Regions from separate parts of the Alkalibacter saccharofermentans DSM 14828 genome, predicted to be linked through region 1. Evidence: a T-box and tRNA genes for the amino acid it is inferred to sense, from the RefSeq annotation. Region 1 holds a T-box; the other regions hold tRNA genes.
The links. A T-box is a leader RNA that pairs with one kind of tRNA and senses whether it is charged. The one in region 1 lies ahead of pheS (phenylalanine--tRNA ligase subunit alpha), so its partner is inferred to be a tRNA-Phe.

Region 1 (5,312 bases):
TCATCCTCGCCACATACCTGGGGCATGCTTGAGTATCAAGAATCTCTACCGACAACTTCTCATCAATTTTGCCGATTCCTGAATTGTCATCTATATCAATTACCGGCATTAAAAGATGTCTGGCAAATGTAGCTGAGGTCTCCCTAGCCATTCCAATGATCGAGTGGCAATCCGGCCTGTTGGCAGTAAGCTCAAATTCAACTATTGTATCATCCAGTCCAAGAAGAGGTTTCGCATCCATACCCAGCTCGTAGTCCTCCTTGAATATGAATATTCCTTCTGTTTCCTCTTTGGGCATCAGACTGGTCTTCATTCCAAGCTCCCCTGCCGAGCACAGCATCCCTGTTGACTCAACTCCTCTTAGCTTGGTTTTTTTAATTTTAAGTCCTCCAACAAGCTTTGCTCCCGGAAGCGCTACCGGTATCTTATCCCCTTGCTTTATGTTGTCCGCACCTGTCACTATCTGCAGCGTTTGATCTCCCACGTCCACCTGACAAATCACCAGCTTGTCCGCCTGGGGGTGAGATTCAATTTTAACAATCTTTCCCACTACAACTTTTTCAATTTCTTCTCCCAGTATATCCAAGGATTCCACCTTGCTACCACTCATAGTCATTTCGTCACAGTATATTACCGGGTCTATGTCGCTAATATCTACAAACTCTTTTAGCCATTCCAATGAAACATGCATTTGTGATTCCTCCCGTTTATCTGAATTGTTTTAAAAATCTTATGTCGTTTTCGAACATCAGCCTTAAATCGCTTATTCCGTACTTAATCATCGCTATCCTGTCAAGTCCCATTCCAAAGGCAAAGCCGCTGTACTTGGCGGAGTCTATGCCGCATACCTCTAATACGTTGGGATGGACCATTCCGCATCCCAGTATTTCTATCCAACCTGTATTTTGACAAACCCTGCATCCTTTGCCGTGACATATAAAGCATGTCACATCCATTTCCGCGCTAGGTTCTGTAAAGTAAAACTGATGGGGTCTGAACTTCGTCTTTGTATCCGATCCGAACATTTCCTTTGCAAACAGATCCAGTGTGCCTTTTAGATCACTCATCGTGATGTTTTCATCAATGACCAAGCCCTCAGCCTGATGAAATACCGGGGAGTGGGTGGCGTCGATCTCGTCGGAGCGATAAACCCTTCCCGGCGCCAATATTCTGATGGGTGGAGTCTGGCTCTTCATCATCGTTCTTATTTGAATCGGAGAGGTCTGGGTTCTCAGCACCTTGTCATCATCAACATAAAATGTATCCTGATGATCTCTTGAAGTATGATCTTTAGGAATATTTAAATGATCGAAATTGTACTCTGCCCATTCTATTTCCGGACCTTCCTCGACAGAAAATCCTAGACCTATAAAAATGTCGCTTAAGTCTTTTATCACTATGTTAAGGGGATGATGGCTCCCTATGTCAGGCTTTTTCCCCGGCAATGTTATATCAATAGCCTCTAGTTCAAATTGCCTTTCGTGCTCCATCTCGATGATTCTTTCCTTTTGATCTGCCAATGTATTTTCTATGGCTTCACGAACCTCGTTGGCGAGTTTTCCCACCGCAGGCCTCTCCTCTTTGGAAAGCTTGCCCATATCCCTTAAGAGCAACGTCAGCGCTCCTTTTTTACCTGACACTCTCACTCTTATCTCTTCAAGCTTATCAGATGAATCAGCTCTTTTGATTTCTTCTACAAATGTTTCTTTTACCGCCATTAACTGCTCTTTCATTGTTGACTCCTTTCGACTGAACGATTTCCATTTAATTTAAATAAAAAAAACCCTTGCCGTAGGCAAGGGACGATTAATACCGCGGTACCACCCTGATTGATGCGCTCAAGCACATCCACTTAAATTATTAACGGCAATTGCCGGCAAAATGTACTAATGTTTCCATCCTGCACTCAGGAGTGAATTTCAACCCAGCCTTATAAGAACCTTCCAGCAATACGATTCTCTCTCTAAATAAGACGTCAGGGCATACTTATCTCCATCATCGTTTTAAATATGCAATTACATTAAATTATAACATTTCAATTTAAAAAGTCAATAATCCGGTGAAAAATGGTACAGTAAAATCCCGGCTGCAACGGAAACGTTCAGTGACTCCGCCTTGCCGTAGATCGGAATCTTCACCAAATGATCGCTTTCATTCAAAATTGTCTTGTCAATACCTGAACCTTCATTTCCGAATACCAGCACGGATTTGTCTGTTACTGAAACATCCTTGTAATTTAAACTGCCTTCCAGTGAGCTTGAAATGATTTTGTAACCTAGGTTCTTGACATAAGCTATGAATTCTTCCCCATTGACCTCTCGAAGGATATCAATATTCAAGACAGATCCCATGGTAGCCCTAACCGCTTTCGGGCTGTACACATCTGCACAACCCCTGGTGCAAACCACCATATCGTAGCCTGCTGCATCAGCAGTTCTGATTATGGTCCCTAGATTCCCAGGATCTTGAACTCTGTCCAGCATTACAACCCTGTAGGCTTTTTCATAATCGATCTTATCAAATGTAAAATCTTCGATAGAGCACAGCGCCATTATGCCCTGGGGGCTGACTGTATCAAAAGATGCTTTTAAAAGCCTGTCTTCAACGATATATATTCGTTCAGAAGCGACACCGGCAAGCTCCTTGTATTTTTTTAGGTTGTCACGGTAATATGTCGTTGACATGAAGATCGAATCTATTGTCCTTCCGTTTTCCATAGCCAGTTCTACGGATTTAAAACCTTCCAGCACAAAGTTCCCGAACTGATCCCTATGTTTTTTTTGTTTTAGCTTGATCAACATTTTTAGTTTCTGATTGTCTTTGCTCGATATATATAACATTATCTACCATCATCTGTTTTTATTTTTGCTAAACAGCGCTTATCTCCCACTACCACCAAAATATCACCGGCTTCAATCTCGTCCGTGGCTACCGGTGATATGTTCAGTTCATCTCCCCGCTTGATCGCTATGACATTTATTCCGTGCTTAATCCTAAGCTTTAGGTCTTGAAGACTCTTTCCTCCCCACTGTTCTAATGCATTGATTTCTATTATGCTGTGTTCCGGATCAAGTTCTATGAGGTCTAGTATCTTGTTTGATACCATGTAATGGGCAACCCTTTTTCCCATATCCCTTTCAGGCAAGAATACTTTTTCGATACCTATTTTGTGCAATACCTTTGCATGCTGCTCGTTTTGAGCTTTTGCATAAATCTCCGGAATTTCAAGCTCCTGAACGTTTAACACCGTCATCAAACTGGCATTGATGTCAGAAGCAATGGACACTATGGCACAGTCGATATTTTTTAGCCCAATGGATTTCAAAGTGTCGATATCTGTAGTATCAGCCTGAACAGCATGCGTAACCATGTCGGCTATGGCTTTAATCCGCTCTTCATCCTTATCTATGGCTAGAACATCGTATCCTAAATCATATAGCTTAGAAGCCAGGCTGAAGCCAAAACGGCCTATTCCCAAAACTGCAAATTGTTTCATCATATATCATCCTCTTCATTTATAGACTATACCAGGATTTTCCCATCCGGATATTTATACCTGCCACTTTCGTGAGTTGACTGTATCTCTCTAATAGCAAAAGCCATGGTAAGTGGTCCTACCCTGCCAATAAACATCGTGATTATTATTATCATTCTGCCTATAGGAGTCAAATCAGGGGTAATGCCCATGCTTAGTCCCACAGTACCGAAAGCTGATATTGCTTCAAACATGATTTCAGTCAAGGAGGCACTTTCCGTTATCGTCAGAAGCACTATATCAAACATCAACAATATTACTCCTATTATGATGATCGCGATTGCCCGCTTTACCACATCTGATGTTATTGTTCTTCCGAAAGCTTCCGTTTCTTTTCTTCCTCTCAAAATCGAAACTAATGAAAACAGAACAACGCCGAATGTGCTTGTCTTGATCCCTCCAGCAGTGGAACCCGGGGAACCTCCAATGAACATCAGCACCATCACAATTATCAGCGTGCCATTTGTCAATGAAGCTGTGTCTATCGTATTAAAGCCTGCAGTACGAGGGGTGATTGCCATAAATAACGACGCCAACATCTTGCCTGGCCAAGAGAGGTTCCCCAAAGTCTGGGGATTTCCTGATTCCAGCAAAAAAAACAGAAGAGCTGCAGAGGCTATCAGGGCTCCACTCACGGATAGCACAACTTTGGTATGCAAATTTATCTGTTTTAAGTTTCTGACCTTAAACAAATCGTTTATTACTGCAAACCCAATGCCTCCCAGCACTATAAGCATCATAATCGTCAGGCTTACAATAGCATCCTCAACATATGGGGTCACGCTTCTGTAATCTCCCATAAGATCAAACCCCGCATTGCAAAAAGCGGATATGGAGTGGAAAACCGACATCTTTATGCCTTCTGATAATCCATATTCGGGAATGAACCTGGTTGAAAGCAGAACCGCTCCAATTACCTCGACCACAAAAGTAAACATCAAAATGTATATGACGAACTTAACCACACCCTCCAAGGTGTTTGAGCTTAAAGAATCCTTTATCAGGATCCTCTCCTTGATGGTGATTCGCTTTCCGGCGATCAAAAAAATAAAGGTAGTCATGGTCATAAAGCCAAGCCCCCCTACCTGTATTAAAAACAGTATGACTCCATGACCAAAACCCGACCAATATGTAGCAGTATCCACGACAACCAGGCCTGTAACACAAACCGCTGATGTGGCTGTAAAAAGAGCTGTCAATACCCCCGGGCTTTCCCCAACAGCAGTTGCCTGAGGCAGCATCAAGAGCATCGTTCCAAAGACAATAATTAATCCAAACCCAAACACGAGAATTTGGGGAGTTTTTATGCGGTCTCTTTTAATGAAATATTTCATTATTTTAATAAATTTTTCTCTCAAGACAATCCCCACTTTACGCTGACATTAAGGCAATGATAATATAAAAATTTAATAATTGCAAGGTTTTGAATTACAAAAAAAAGATCCCAAGGGATCTTAGTTTAGTTTACTCTTAGCAACGTCTACCAATTGCGTAAATGCTGTCATGTCAGCAACTGCTAACTCAGCCAATATTTTTCTGTCTATCTGAACATCTGCAAGCTTAAGACCGTGCATCAATCTGCTGTAGCTGATGTCATTTATTCTTGCAGCTGCATTGATTCTTGATATCCAAAGCTTTCTGTAATCTCTTTTCTTTTGCTTTCTTCCTGAATATGCTGATCTAAGGGCTCTCATTACGGCTTCATTTGCTGGTCTGAACTGCTTGCTTTTAGCTCCGTAGTAGCCTTTAGCGAGTTTTAATATTTTTTTATGCTTCT
Region 2 (5,312 bases), on a different contig from region 1:
ACTGGAAAGGAAGTTTCAGACATGCATTGGAATGCATCTATGATGCTGCACCTGAATTCAGAAAATAATCTTTATATTCAATAATTTGCAAACGTTATAATATTGTGCTGTCCTATAAAGAGTAGTATGATTTAAGCATATAATACTTTTTAGAGGTGATTGAAATAAACTTCATTATTGATTATCATATACACTCCACTTTTTCACATGACGGAAAGTCTTCTATCGAGGAGATATGTTCTGCTGCCATTAGAAAAAAGATAGATGAAATCTGCTTCACAGAGCATATTTCCGCTACTCATGCTTCTCCATGCTGCCACAACCTCAATATGGAAGAATACTCAAAAGAAATAGAACGATGCAAGGATTTATTTCAAGAAATTTTAATAATAAAAAAAGGGATAGAACTTGGCGAGCCTCACCTTAATTCGCAGGAGCTGATTCAGTATACTTCAGACAAGACACTTGATTTCGTACTGGGTTCTATCCATTTTATTGATGACATTGACCTGGTTTGCTTTGCCGATGATAAAAACCTTGAGGAAAGTTACATCGCCTATTTCGAAGAAGTCTATAATAGCGTTTCAGAAGGCGATTTTGATGTCCTTGGCCATTTTGACCTGCTAAAAAGGTATGCTTTTGACTTGCACGGAAAGTACAAGCATGGTGATTTAGAAGAATTGATACATGAAATTCTAAGAAAAGCTTCCCAAAGAAACATTGGAATTGAAATAAATACATCTGGCTTTCGTTCCAGCTCTCTAGAGATTTTTCCTTCTCAGCTTATTCTTCAAGACTACATAGAGCTTGGGGGAGAAATAATAACCGTCGGTTCAGATTCCCATACCGCTGAAACGGTGGGAAATAATATTCCTCCAGTTTATCTTATGTTAAAGCAACTCGGGTTTAAACACGTTTATACTTTTGATAAGCGGAACCCAGCTGGCATAAAAATTTAAATTACACTTAAGATTTTTCACAAAATCCAATAAAACTGTCATAATTATAATTCAAATCAAAGGGGTAGAAGTCGGGCAACCGTCATCTGTCCCTTTAAATTATTCATGTCTTCTTTCATTTATAATACATTTATTTACATTAATATTATATTTTATTGACATTGTTTAGAATTAGGTATACAATAGTAATGCTAATAGTTAAAAACTAGTAATCTCTGTTGTTCAACTAGCATGTATTGGTTTAACGCTTATGCAACCTAAAAAAGTGGAACGAAGTGACTTTTTTCAGTTGTTATGAAAACGTATTCAAATATCCATTAGAGGTGATGCCTATGAAATGAAAAAACTTATCACATCGACTATTTTGAAAACGATGGACAACTCATTATGCCAATAGTTAATTCAAGCGAAAAAAAGCAGTTAATTTAATGTCATCAAAGGAACCGATAGATTATACATAATTAAATCGTTAAATACAGAAAGGGTGAAAATTTTATGAACACACAAAATTTTATGAACTTGCGAAAAAGTTTTGGATCCACATCTTTAATATTGGCATTATCTCTGATTCTCCTGTTGATGCCGGCAAGTGTAGTAGCATCCGAACCAACTGTCGGTCTGGGAACAACGGAATCATTTGCGGTTCTAGCCGGTACTACGATAACCAATACAGGCTCAACCGTGATTAGTGGCGACGCCGGTGGGAATATAGGAGTTTCTCCTGGCAGTTCGGTCACTGGATTTCCACCTGGAACAGTTCAAGACGGAACTATTCATCTAAACGATGCTGAAGCCATCCAAGCACAGGCAGACCTTGTCACCGCTTACAATGACGCAGCCGGTCGCCCGGTCACCTCTGATATGACCGGGCAGGATCTGGGCGGAATGACACTCACACCTGGAGTCTATTTCTTTTCCTCATCGGCCCAATTGACAGGGACTCTGACCCTTGATGCTCAGGGAGACCCCGAAGCTGTCTTCATATTCCAGATAGGCAGCACACTTACAACAGCATCTAACAGCAGAGTCAGTCTCATCAATGGAGCACAGTACTGTAGGGTATTTTGGCAAGTAGGAAGCTCCGCGACTTTGGGTACAAGCACAGAATTTGTAGGTCATATTTTCGCTTTGACAGATATAACTGCCAACACTAATGCGACAGTGCAGGGTCAACTACTGGCAAGAAACGGTGCTGTCACTCTCGATAGCAACACGATCACTAATGGCACATGTACAGATGTGCCGCCATCATCTGAAACAAATGGTTCTGACGACACTGAGACGGAACCGGGAACAAATGGTTCTGACGATACTGAGACGGAACCGGGAACAAACGGTTCTGACGATACTGAGACGGAACCGGAAGCAAACGGATCGGATACTTCAGCAACAACTACAGATACGACAACAAAAGATCAGCAGGAAATCCCTAAAACCGGTGAAAATATCAATTATGTCATCGTGGGGCTAGTTTTATTAGGATTGGCTTTTGGCCTGACTTTCATCCGACATCGTTCACGACAAATTTAGAACTTCAACATAATACAAATATAAAAACCCACTGATATCAGTGGGTTTTTATTATATTAAAATATGTATTTTTATTTGGAGGCGGCACCCAGATTTGAACTGGGGGTAAGGGAGTTGCAGTCCCGTGCCTTACCACTTGGCTATGCCGCCATTATGGAGCGAAAGACGGGATTTGAACCCGCGACCCTCGCCTTGGCAAGGCGATGCTCTACCACTGAGCCACTTTCGCATGTGTACTATCAAATTGAAACACTAATGGTGCCCAAGGGCGGAATCGAACCACCGACACGAGGATTTTCAGTCCTCTGCTCTACCGACTGAGCTACTTGGGCTGAATATCAGCTGAAATAAAACAGATAATGGTTCTCGCTTCTCAATTGTTGACATTAAAAACATATTCTTAATTTAATGAATGGCGACCTGGAAGGGACTCGAACCCTCGACCTCCAGCGTGACAGGCTGGCATTCTAACCAACTGAACTACCAGGCCGCATATATAAGATCTGACATGCAGAATCTTTTTAAATAATGGTGGTCGCAATAGGGCTCGAACCTATGACCCCCTGCTTGTAAGGCAGGTGCTCTCCCAGCTGAGCTATGCGACCATCGCCTCAAATTTGAGACAATTAATATTATATGGCATAGAATAGTCAAAGTCAATAGCTTTGTTGTTTTTTTTTTACCATTGTGGCGAATGTTCTGTAACCGTTGATATACAAGCTTTTCAAGAGTCGTCTTTAGAATCTGTTGCTCTAGTTTTCATGCTTGTTTTTTTGATTTTTCCATAATTTTCTTCAATTCTTCGACAGTAAAACTATACTTGGTATTGCAGAAGTGGCATACAACTTCTGCCCCACCGTCTTCAAATATCATCTTCTCAACATCTTCTTTTTTTATCATGGCAAGACCATCCCAAAAGCGGTCTCTGCTGCAATCGCATTTATATTCCAAATTCTTGCTGTCAATAAGCTCGATTTTTTTTTCTGGAAAAATCGCCTTTATCATTTCCATCGGCGCCATATCTTTTTCAAGCATGGATGTGACAGATTTTGCTGTCGATATTTTATCTTCCAGGTATTTTACCACATCGTCAGGACATCCTGGCATCAGTTGAATCATGTACCCTCCAGAAGCTTTGATATCGTCATTTTCTCCTAGCAAAACACCCAATGCAACGACTGATGGTGTTTGCTCGGAAGTAGCAAAGTAATATGTAAAATCTTCGGCTATTTCTCCGCTGACAATATCCACAGTACCCACATATGGGTTTTTAAGCCCAAGATCCCTAACCACCGTCAATGTGCCTTTTCCTACAGCTGAAGAAACATCCAGCTTGCCATTAGCTTTCAGTGGAAGATAAATGTCCGGCTGATGAATATCTATTTTGATTTCTCCCGCTGAATTTACCACAGCTACTATTCCCTTAATTGGGCCATCGCTTTTTATCTGTATGCTTAACTTATCCTTCTCGCTTTTAAGAGCCATTGACATCATGGCAGCGGCACTCAGGACTCTTCCCGCCGCCGCAGTAGAAGTATACGAAGAATTGTGTACCTGTTGCATCCTAACGACTGCTTCTTTGCTGTTAACTGCAAAAACCCTTGCCGACACATCCTCTATCTTTAAGCTTATTATATTGTCTTTCATCGTTACCTCCATATATCCTTAATTGACTAAAATTATATCATAAATCATGTAACGGAGATTAATTACTCTATAAAAAATCATATCCCTGTGCACACGTATACACAGGGATCGATAATTGCTAAATGTTATTTTATACCAAGTACATCTATGTTTAAAGAAACTTTGTTACTTTACTATATAATGTTAACATTAGCAGCTTGAGGGCCTTTTTCGCCTTCAACGATTTCGAAATTCACTTCTTGTCCTTCTTTTAAAGTCTTGTAGCCGTCCATTTGCAATGCTGAGAAGTGTACGAAAACATCTCCGCTTTCATCAGTTGAAAGAAACCCGTATCCTTTTTCAGCGTTAAACCATTTTACAGTACCGTTTGTCATACAAAAATTCCTCCTAAATTAAATAAATATTATATACTGCTATGGATATTATTTTAACACCATTATTTTTGTTTGTCAAAATATATTTGTAGATATTTCCATGTTTTCTAGTTGCAAAATGCAACCATCCCAACCTTCTCTGATCTAGATGTGGGAAGGGTTTCAGATAAAAAATCATAAGCGTCAACGCTGTCAAATCCTGCATTTAAAAGCATATATTTTATTTTTTCAATCTCGTATGCCTTTTGCACATGAACTTCATCAAACCTTTCATAATTATTAGTGCCTTCTGCCTTTACAAAAAAATCTATTTCAAACTCGCTGATATCATTTTCTGAATCATAAAAACAATTCCATATATAACACAGATCATCTGACACGTAATTAAATGAGTGATTGCCATAAACATCTTTAAGTCTGTATTTAGTATTGATATCAAAAATGAAAACCCCTCCCTTTTCAAGGGAATTATATATATTTTTAAAGGCGTTATCCAAATCTTCTTCACCTAATATATAATTGATGGTGTCTAAACAAGATACGGCTGCATGGTACTTTTCAGTGTTCGCAAAATTGCAAACATCACCTTTCATCCACCTGACGCTTGATCCTTCAGCGAAAGATTTTTCATCGGCCACAGAAAGCATTTCATCCGAAATATCCATCCCGGTAACATTGTATCCCAACTTAGACAATGGTATGGACACATTTCCCGTGCCGCACCCTATCTCAAGCAAACTGTTGGCGCTGATATTTTTTTCTTTTATTTTTATATCTAGCCAGTTTACCATTTTATCGTAAT
Region 3 (5,312 bases), on a different contig from region 1:
TAAATGCCAAGTCGAATCTACACTTTTCCATAACATCCAAGGTATCTTGGAAGTCTTCTTCAGTTTCTCCGGGAAAGCCAACGATTATATCCGTAGTAAGAGCAACTTCAGGAATTCGTTCTTTTATCTTTTCAACCAGGGCTATGTAGCTATCCTTGTCGTATTTTCTGTTCATATCCTTTAATATCCTGCTGCTTCCAGATTGTACAGGCAAGTGTATATGATTGCATATCTTCGGTTCTTCGGCAATCGCTTCGATAACCTCATCAGAAAGATCCTTTGGATGAGATGTCATGAACCTTATCCTATCGAGTCCTTCAGTTTTAGCAAGCTCTCTCATCAAGGTTCCAAATCCAACAGAATCTTCAAATGTATTGCCGTAGGAATTTACATTTTGCCCCAGTAGGGTTATCTCCCTGCACCCATTTTGAGCCAGTGCCTCAACCTCCATCTTAATGCTGTCGATGCTCCTGCTTCTTTCCCTGCCTCTTGTGTATGGGACAATGCAATAGCTGCAAAAGTTATTGCATCCATTCATAATCGATACATATGCCTTGAAATCGTATTTTCTGTCCACTGGAAGGTTTTCTACGATTTCTCCACCTTCCTGCCATACGCCGACCACCATCTCGTGCTTCTCCATGTGATTGGAAAGCATATCTGGAAACTCATGGATATTGTGAGTTCCAAATACGATATCAACGTGCCTATGCTTGCTTTTGACCTCGGCTACCACAGACTCTTGTTGCATCATGCACCCGCAAATAGCAAGGATAAGTTCCGGTCTATCTCTTTTAACCCTTTTGTATCGTCCAAGGTGTCCGAAGAACTTATCGTTTGCATTTTCTCTCACGCTGCAGGTATTAAGTATCACGATATCTGCCATATTTTCGTCCTCGACAGATACATGCCCTAACTCCATCAGCATCCCTGATATTTTTTCGGAGTCATTTTCATTCATCTGACAACCGTAAGTAGTAATTTTATAGTTCATTTTCTCTCACCTTTCAAACTTATGGGTGCTCGACTTTTGCCTCTGCACAAGTAATAATTATAACATATTTCATATATAAAATTGAGAGAAAATATCCCTTAGTTTAAGAAATAAGCTCCTTAAGTTTTTCTATGTCATTAATTACTTTGTCCATATCCACGTGCTTTCCGTAGCCTTTTTCCACTAGATCAATTAGCTCGTACAGCTCTGAAGTGATTTTTTCCTTTGCCGCCGCCTCCACTTCAATGATATCCTTGTGATCTATGATTTCCTCCGAGTAAGTAATTTCTATGGTATCGCCCATGTTTGGAATCAGCACTTCTCTGTGGAATTTGTCCTCGAGAGTGTTTTTGAGGTTTTCCATTCCTTCTTTTTCCCCATGAATCAGTATCATCTTTTCCGGAAGCTTCTTGTTTGAGCCTATCCAATCCACGATTCCATCCAAATCAGCGTGGCTTGAAAATCCTTCTACAGAATATATCCCTGATTTAACTGCAATTTCTTCACCAAATATCCTTACCTTGCCTACTCCCGTTTTCAAAGAAAACCCCAGTGTCCCCGGGGCCTGATATCCCACGAACACTACAGAAGATTCCTTTCTCCAAAGGTTGTGCTTTAAATGATGTTTTATCCTCCCCGCTTCGCACATGCCGCTGGCGGAAATAATGACCTTGCTTTTTTTATCGGAGTTTATCTGTTTCGATTCGTCGCTTGTCAATGTGAAGTGCAGGTTTTCAAAGAGTAGAGGATCGTCTCCCTCGGCTATCATCTTTTTGGTTTCCTTGTCAAAATGCTTACAGTTTCTTCTGAAAATTTCAGTAGCCTTTATCGCCAGCGGGCTGTCCACATAGACTGGAATTTTATCGAATTCTCCCAAAAGACCCTTTTCCTTATATTTGTTTATATCATACAATACCTCCTGGGTTCTGCCAACAGCAAAGGATGGTATCACAATATTTCCTCCCTTCGCAGCTGTTTTTTTGATAATGGAAAGCAGCTCCTTGCTTTGTCCCCTTCCATTGGAATGAGTTCTGTCTCCATAGGTGGATTCTATAACCAGGTAATCCACTTCTTCAACCGTCGCAGGGTCCTTTAATAATGGTATATTCGTATTTCCTATATCTCCAGTGAACAGATAGACATTCCATCGTCCGTTTTCATACACCTTTATCTCCACAAAGGCAGAGCCTAGCATATGTCCTGAATTAATGAATCTGACTTTAAGCGCGGAATCTATCTCTATTTCTTTCCTGTAATCTACCCCTGCGAACTGCTTCATGGAATTCACTGCATCGGCTACATTGTACATGGGCGGCCTCTCATCCAGACCCTTTCGCAGCCTTTTTCTGTTTTTCCATTCACTTTCCATCTCCTGTATATGGCCGCTATCCTGAAGCATAATGTCGCAAAGCTCAACTGTTGCATGATTTGTATATATTTTCCCGGTAAAGCCTTCTTTGCATAGTTTAGGAATTCTCCCTGAGTGATCAATGTGGGCATGGGTCAGCAGCATAAAGTCCAAGTCTGCAGGATCAAAGGGGAACTCCTTGTAGTTCAGCTCTTCAAATTCCTTTCCACCCTGGAACATTCCGCAATCGACTAAAAATTTTTTACCATGGGTTTCTGCCAGAAAACAAGATCCTGTAACCATTTGAGCAGCGCCGTAAAAAGAAAGTTTCATAAAATCACGTCCTTTTTTATTTTATTGATTGACAAAGTTTTTTATTTGTTGTATATTATTATTTGTCACTACGAACGAGGTGTAGCGCAGTTTGGTAGCGCACATGGTTTGGGACCATGGGGCCGGGGGTTCGAATCCCTCCACCTCGACCATTTTAACACACGTGGGGGCCTTTAGCTCAGTTGGTTAGAGCAACCGGCTCATAACCGGTAGGTCCTGGGTTCGAGTCCCTGAAGGCCCACCATCTTTTTTTTCGCCCAAGTAGCTCAGTCGGTAGAGCAGAGGACTGAAAATCCTCGTGTCGGTGGTTCGATTCCGCCCTTGGGCACCATCTTAAAATGGAATTTTTAAAAAAATTTATAAGCTGGTGTGGCTCAACGGTAGAGCAGCTGACTTGTAATCAGCAGGTTGTAGGTTCGATTCCTATCACCAGCTCCATAGAAACTTTTAGAATCGCTTTGCGGTTCTTTTTTTATTTTATCTAAAAATCAAGTGTGCAAAAAGGGCGGTTGAATTCAACCGCCCTAGCTCACTTATTTATCTTGCTGATCAAAAATATCTCCTAGGATATTCCCTATGGAATTGTCTGACTCATCCTCATAAACCGTCTCATTTACTTCGATTTCTTTTGCCGGCTCTGCAACAAGCTCTTTGATGCTCAAGGAAATCTTCTTTTGTTCGTCATTTATGCCTATTATCTTGGCCGTAACCTGATCGCCGGCATTCAATACATCCTCTACCTTTGCAACCTTATCATGGGACAGTTCGCTTATGTGAATCAAACCTTCAACCTCTTCCATAATCTCAGCAAAAGCTCCGAAAGGGGCAATTCTAGTGATCTTAACATCCACTTCATCACCTGTGTTGTACTTCTTGGAAAATACAGTCCAAGGCTCTTCACTCAGTTCCTTTATGCTCATCTTGATCTTGTATTCTTCTTTGTTGACTTCAGTTACAACGGCTTTTACTTCGTCCCCAATCTTGTACATGTCAGAGGGATGTTTTACCCTTGCCCAAGACAAGTCGCTTATGTGCACGAACCCATCAATGGGGCCTACTTTTACAAAAATACCGAAATTAGTAATTGATTTTATAGGACCTTCCAAGATATTCTCAATTTCTACTGAATTAATGAATTCGTCCTTTGCTTTGGTCTCTTGTTCCTTCTTTTCCTTGTATTCCTGTTCCAATACGACCTTTTGAGAAAAAATGACTCTATTTTTCCTTTTGTCAAATTCGATTATAAGACCTTTTACGCTCTTGCCAACCAAGGTTTCCAAGTCCTTTACGAATCTCATGTGGTACTGTGATGCAGGCATGAATGCCTGACCCAGGCCCAAATCAACTATAAGTCCACCCTTGACAGCTTTAATCACAGAACCTTCAAGAAGCCTCTTTTCGTTGAATGCGTTGTAGAGCTCCTCTGAAGCCTTCTTTTGTATGATCTTCTTTTTGGATACTTCTACGTTTCCGTTCCCGTCGTTTAAATTTGTAACCATTACTTCTATTTCGTCTTCGACTTTTACCTCTTCAGTAAGGTCGATATCCTCGTCAGTATATTCATCCTTGGATAGAATCGCATCAGCCTTGTAGTTGATATTTAAGTAAATTTCATTCTTATTTACTCCTATCACCTTTCCAGTCACGATGCTTCCTTTTCCAAGTCTTCTAAAAGTCTCCTCGTAGGATGCTTCCATTTCTGAATCTTTCAACATTTCTTCAAATGATTTTGTCATCTTATTGATAACCTCCTTAATAATCCAATGGGGTGTTGATGCTCCTGCTGTAATGCCTACTGTATCGCAGCCTTTCAAAATATCAAGATCCAATTCATCAGCTGTTTCGATGTGAACTGTTTTTTCGCAATGCTTCCTTCCGATGTCGGCAAGCTTTTTTGTATTAGAGCTATGTCGGCCTCCAACGATTATCATACAGTCGGACTCCTTAGCAATCTGCGCCGTCTCCTCCTGCCTGGTTTTTGTGGCATTGCAAATAGTATTAAGAATAATTGCTTCAGGGTATAATTTCTTTATCTCTTCAGATATTTCTTCGAAAATCCCGCGATTCATGGTAGTTTGCGCTACAACGCATATTTTATCATATTTTTGGTCAATTGGCACACTATTTTTATCATTGATTACTTCTCCCTTGTAATCACACCACCCGTTTATTCCAATGACTTCCGGATGTGCCCTATCTCCTACTATGAATATTTTGTAATCCTTTTGATAGTATTCCTTGACTTTATTATGTATTTTCTTTACGTATGGACAAGTTGCATCTATCAACTCGATTCCGCTTTCGGCAATTTCTTCAATTATGTCAGCACCCACGCCATGGGACCTTACTGTGATGACGCCGCCCCTAGCAGATCCAACATCGCTAATAATCTTTACTCCCTGTTGCTCCAGCTTGTCAGTAACTTGCCTATTATGTATCAAAGGCCCCAAAGTAAATATATTATCATCGCCCTTTTCAAGAGCGTCTTCCACCTTTTTCATCGCCTGGTTTACTCCAAAGCAGTAACCAGCGCTTTTAGCCAAGATTATTTTCATGTCTCCACCTTCAACCCTTAGCCAGCTCTTTGATTCTTTCCATTATCATCAAACTTATCTCCTTGAGCTTTTCCTTGTCATT

Region 2: it encodes a tRNA-Phe, which carries the amino acid that the T-box ahead of pheS (phenylalanine--tRNA ligase subunit alpha) is inferred to sense. The anticodon was not compared.
Region 3: it encodes a tRNA-Phe, which carries the amino acid that the T-box ahead of pheS (phenylalanine--tRNA ligase subunit alpha) is inferred to sense. The anticodon was not compared.

What each region holds. Positions count from the first base shown of each region.
Region 1 covers NZ_FQTU01000003.1:148,028-153,339, reverse strand. The annotation lists gene pheT (phenylalanine--tRNA ligase subunit beta) at 1-691, opposite strand, end outside; gene pheS (phenylalanine--tRNA ligase subunit alpha) at 708-1,733, opposite strand; T-box leader at 1,796-2,008, opposite strand; gene BUB93_RS03670 (TrmH family RNA methyltransferase) at 2,049-2,840, opposite strand; gene BUB93_RS03665 (potassium channel family protein) at 2,840-3,499, opposite strand; gene BUB93_RS03660 (TrkH family potassium uptake protein) at 3,523-4,893, opposite strand; gene rplT (50S ribosomal protein L20) at 4,990-5,312, opposite strand, start outside.
Region 2 covers NZ_FQTU01000010.1:40,042-45,353, reverse strand. The annotation lists gene BUB93_RS07735 (TetR/AcrR family transcriptional regulator) at 1-68, shown strand, start outside; gene BUB93_RS07730 (histidinol-phosphatase HisJ family protein) at 156-959, shown strand; gene BUB93_RS07725 (ice-binding family protein) at 1,473-2,489, shown strand; tRNA gene BUB93_RS07720 (tRNA-Cys) at 2,566-2,639, opposite strand; tRNA gene BUB93_RS07715 (tRNA-Gly) at 2,644-2,718, opposite strand; tRNA gene BUB93_RS07710 (tRNA-Phe) at 2,746-2,821, opposite strand; tRNA gene BUB93_RS07705 (tRNA-Asp) at 2,903-2,979, opposite strand; tRNA gene BUB93_RS07700 (tRNA-Val) at 3,019-3,094, opposite strand; gene hslO (Hsp33 family molecular chaperone HslO) at 3,249-4,136, opposite strand; gene BUB93_RS07690 (cold-shock protein) at 4,310-4,510, opposite strand; gene BUB93_RS07685 (class I SAM-dependent DNA methyltransferase) at 4,618-5,312, opposite strand, start outside.
Region 3 covers NZ_FQTU01000015.1:52,630-57,941, forward strand. The annotation lists gene miaB (tRNA (N6-isopentenyl adenosine(37)-C2)-methylthiotransferase MiaB) at 1-994, opposite strand, end outside; gene BUB93_RS09665 (MBL fold metallo-hydrolase RNA specificity domain-containing protein) at 1,098-2,675, opposite strand; tRNA gene BUB93_RS09670 (tRNA-Pro) at 2,751-2,827, shown strand; tRNA gene BUB93_RS09675 (tRNA-Ile) at 2,843-2,919, shown strand; tRNA gene BUB93_RS09680 (tRNA-Phe) at 2,931-3,006, shown strand; tRNA gene BUB93_RS09685 (tRNA-Thr) at 3,039-3,113, shown strand; gene BUB93_RS09690 (bifunctional 4-hydroxy-3-methylbut-2-enyl diphosphate reductase/30S ribosomal protein S1) at 3,209-5,230, opposite strand; gene BUB93_RS09695 (lysophospholipid acyltransferase family protein) at 5,241-5,312, opposite strand, start outside.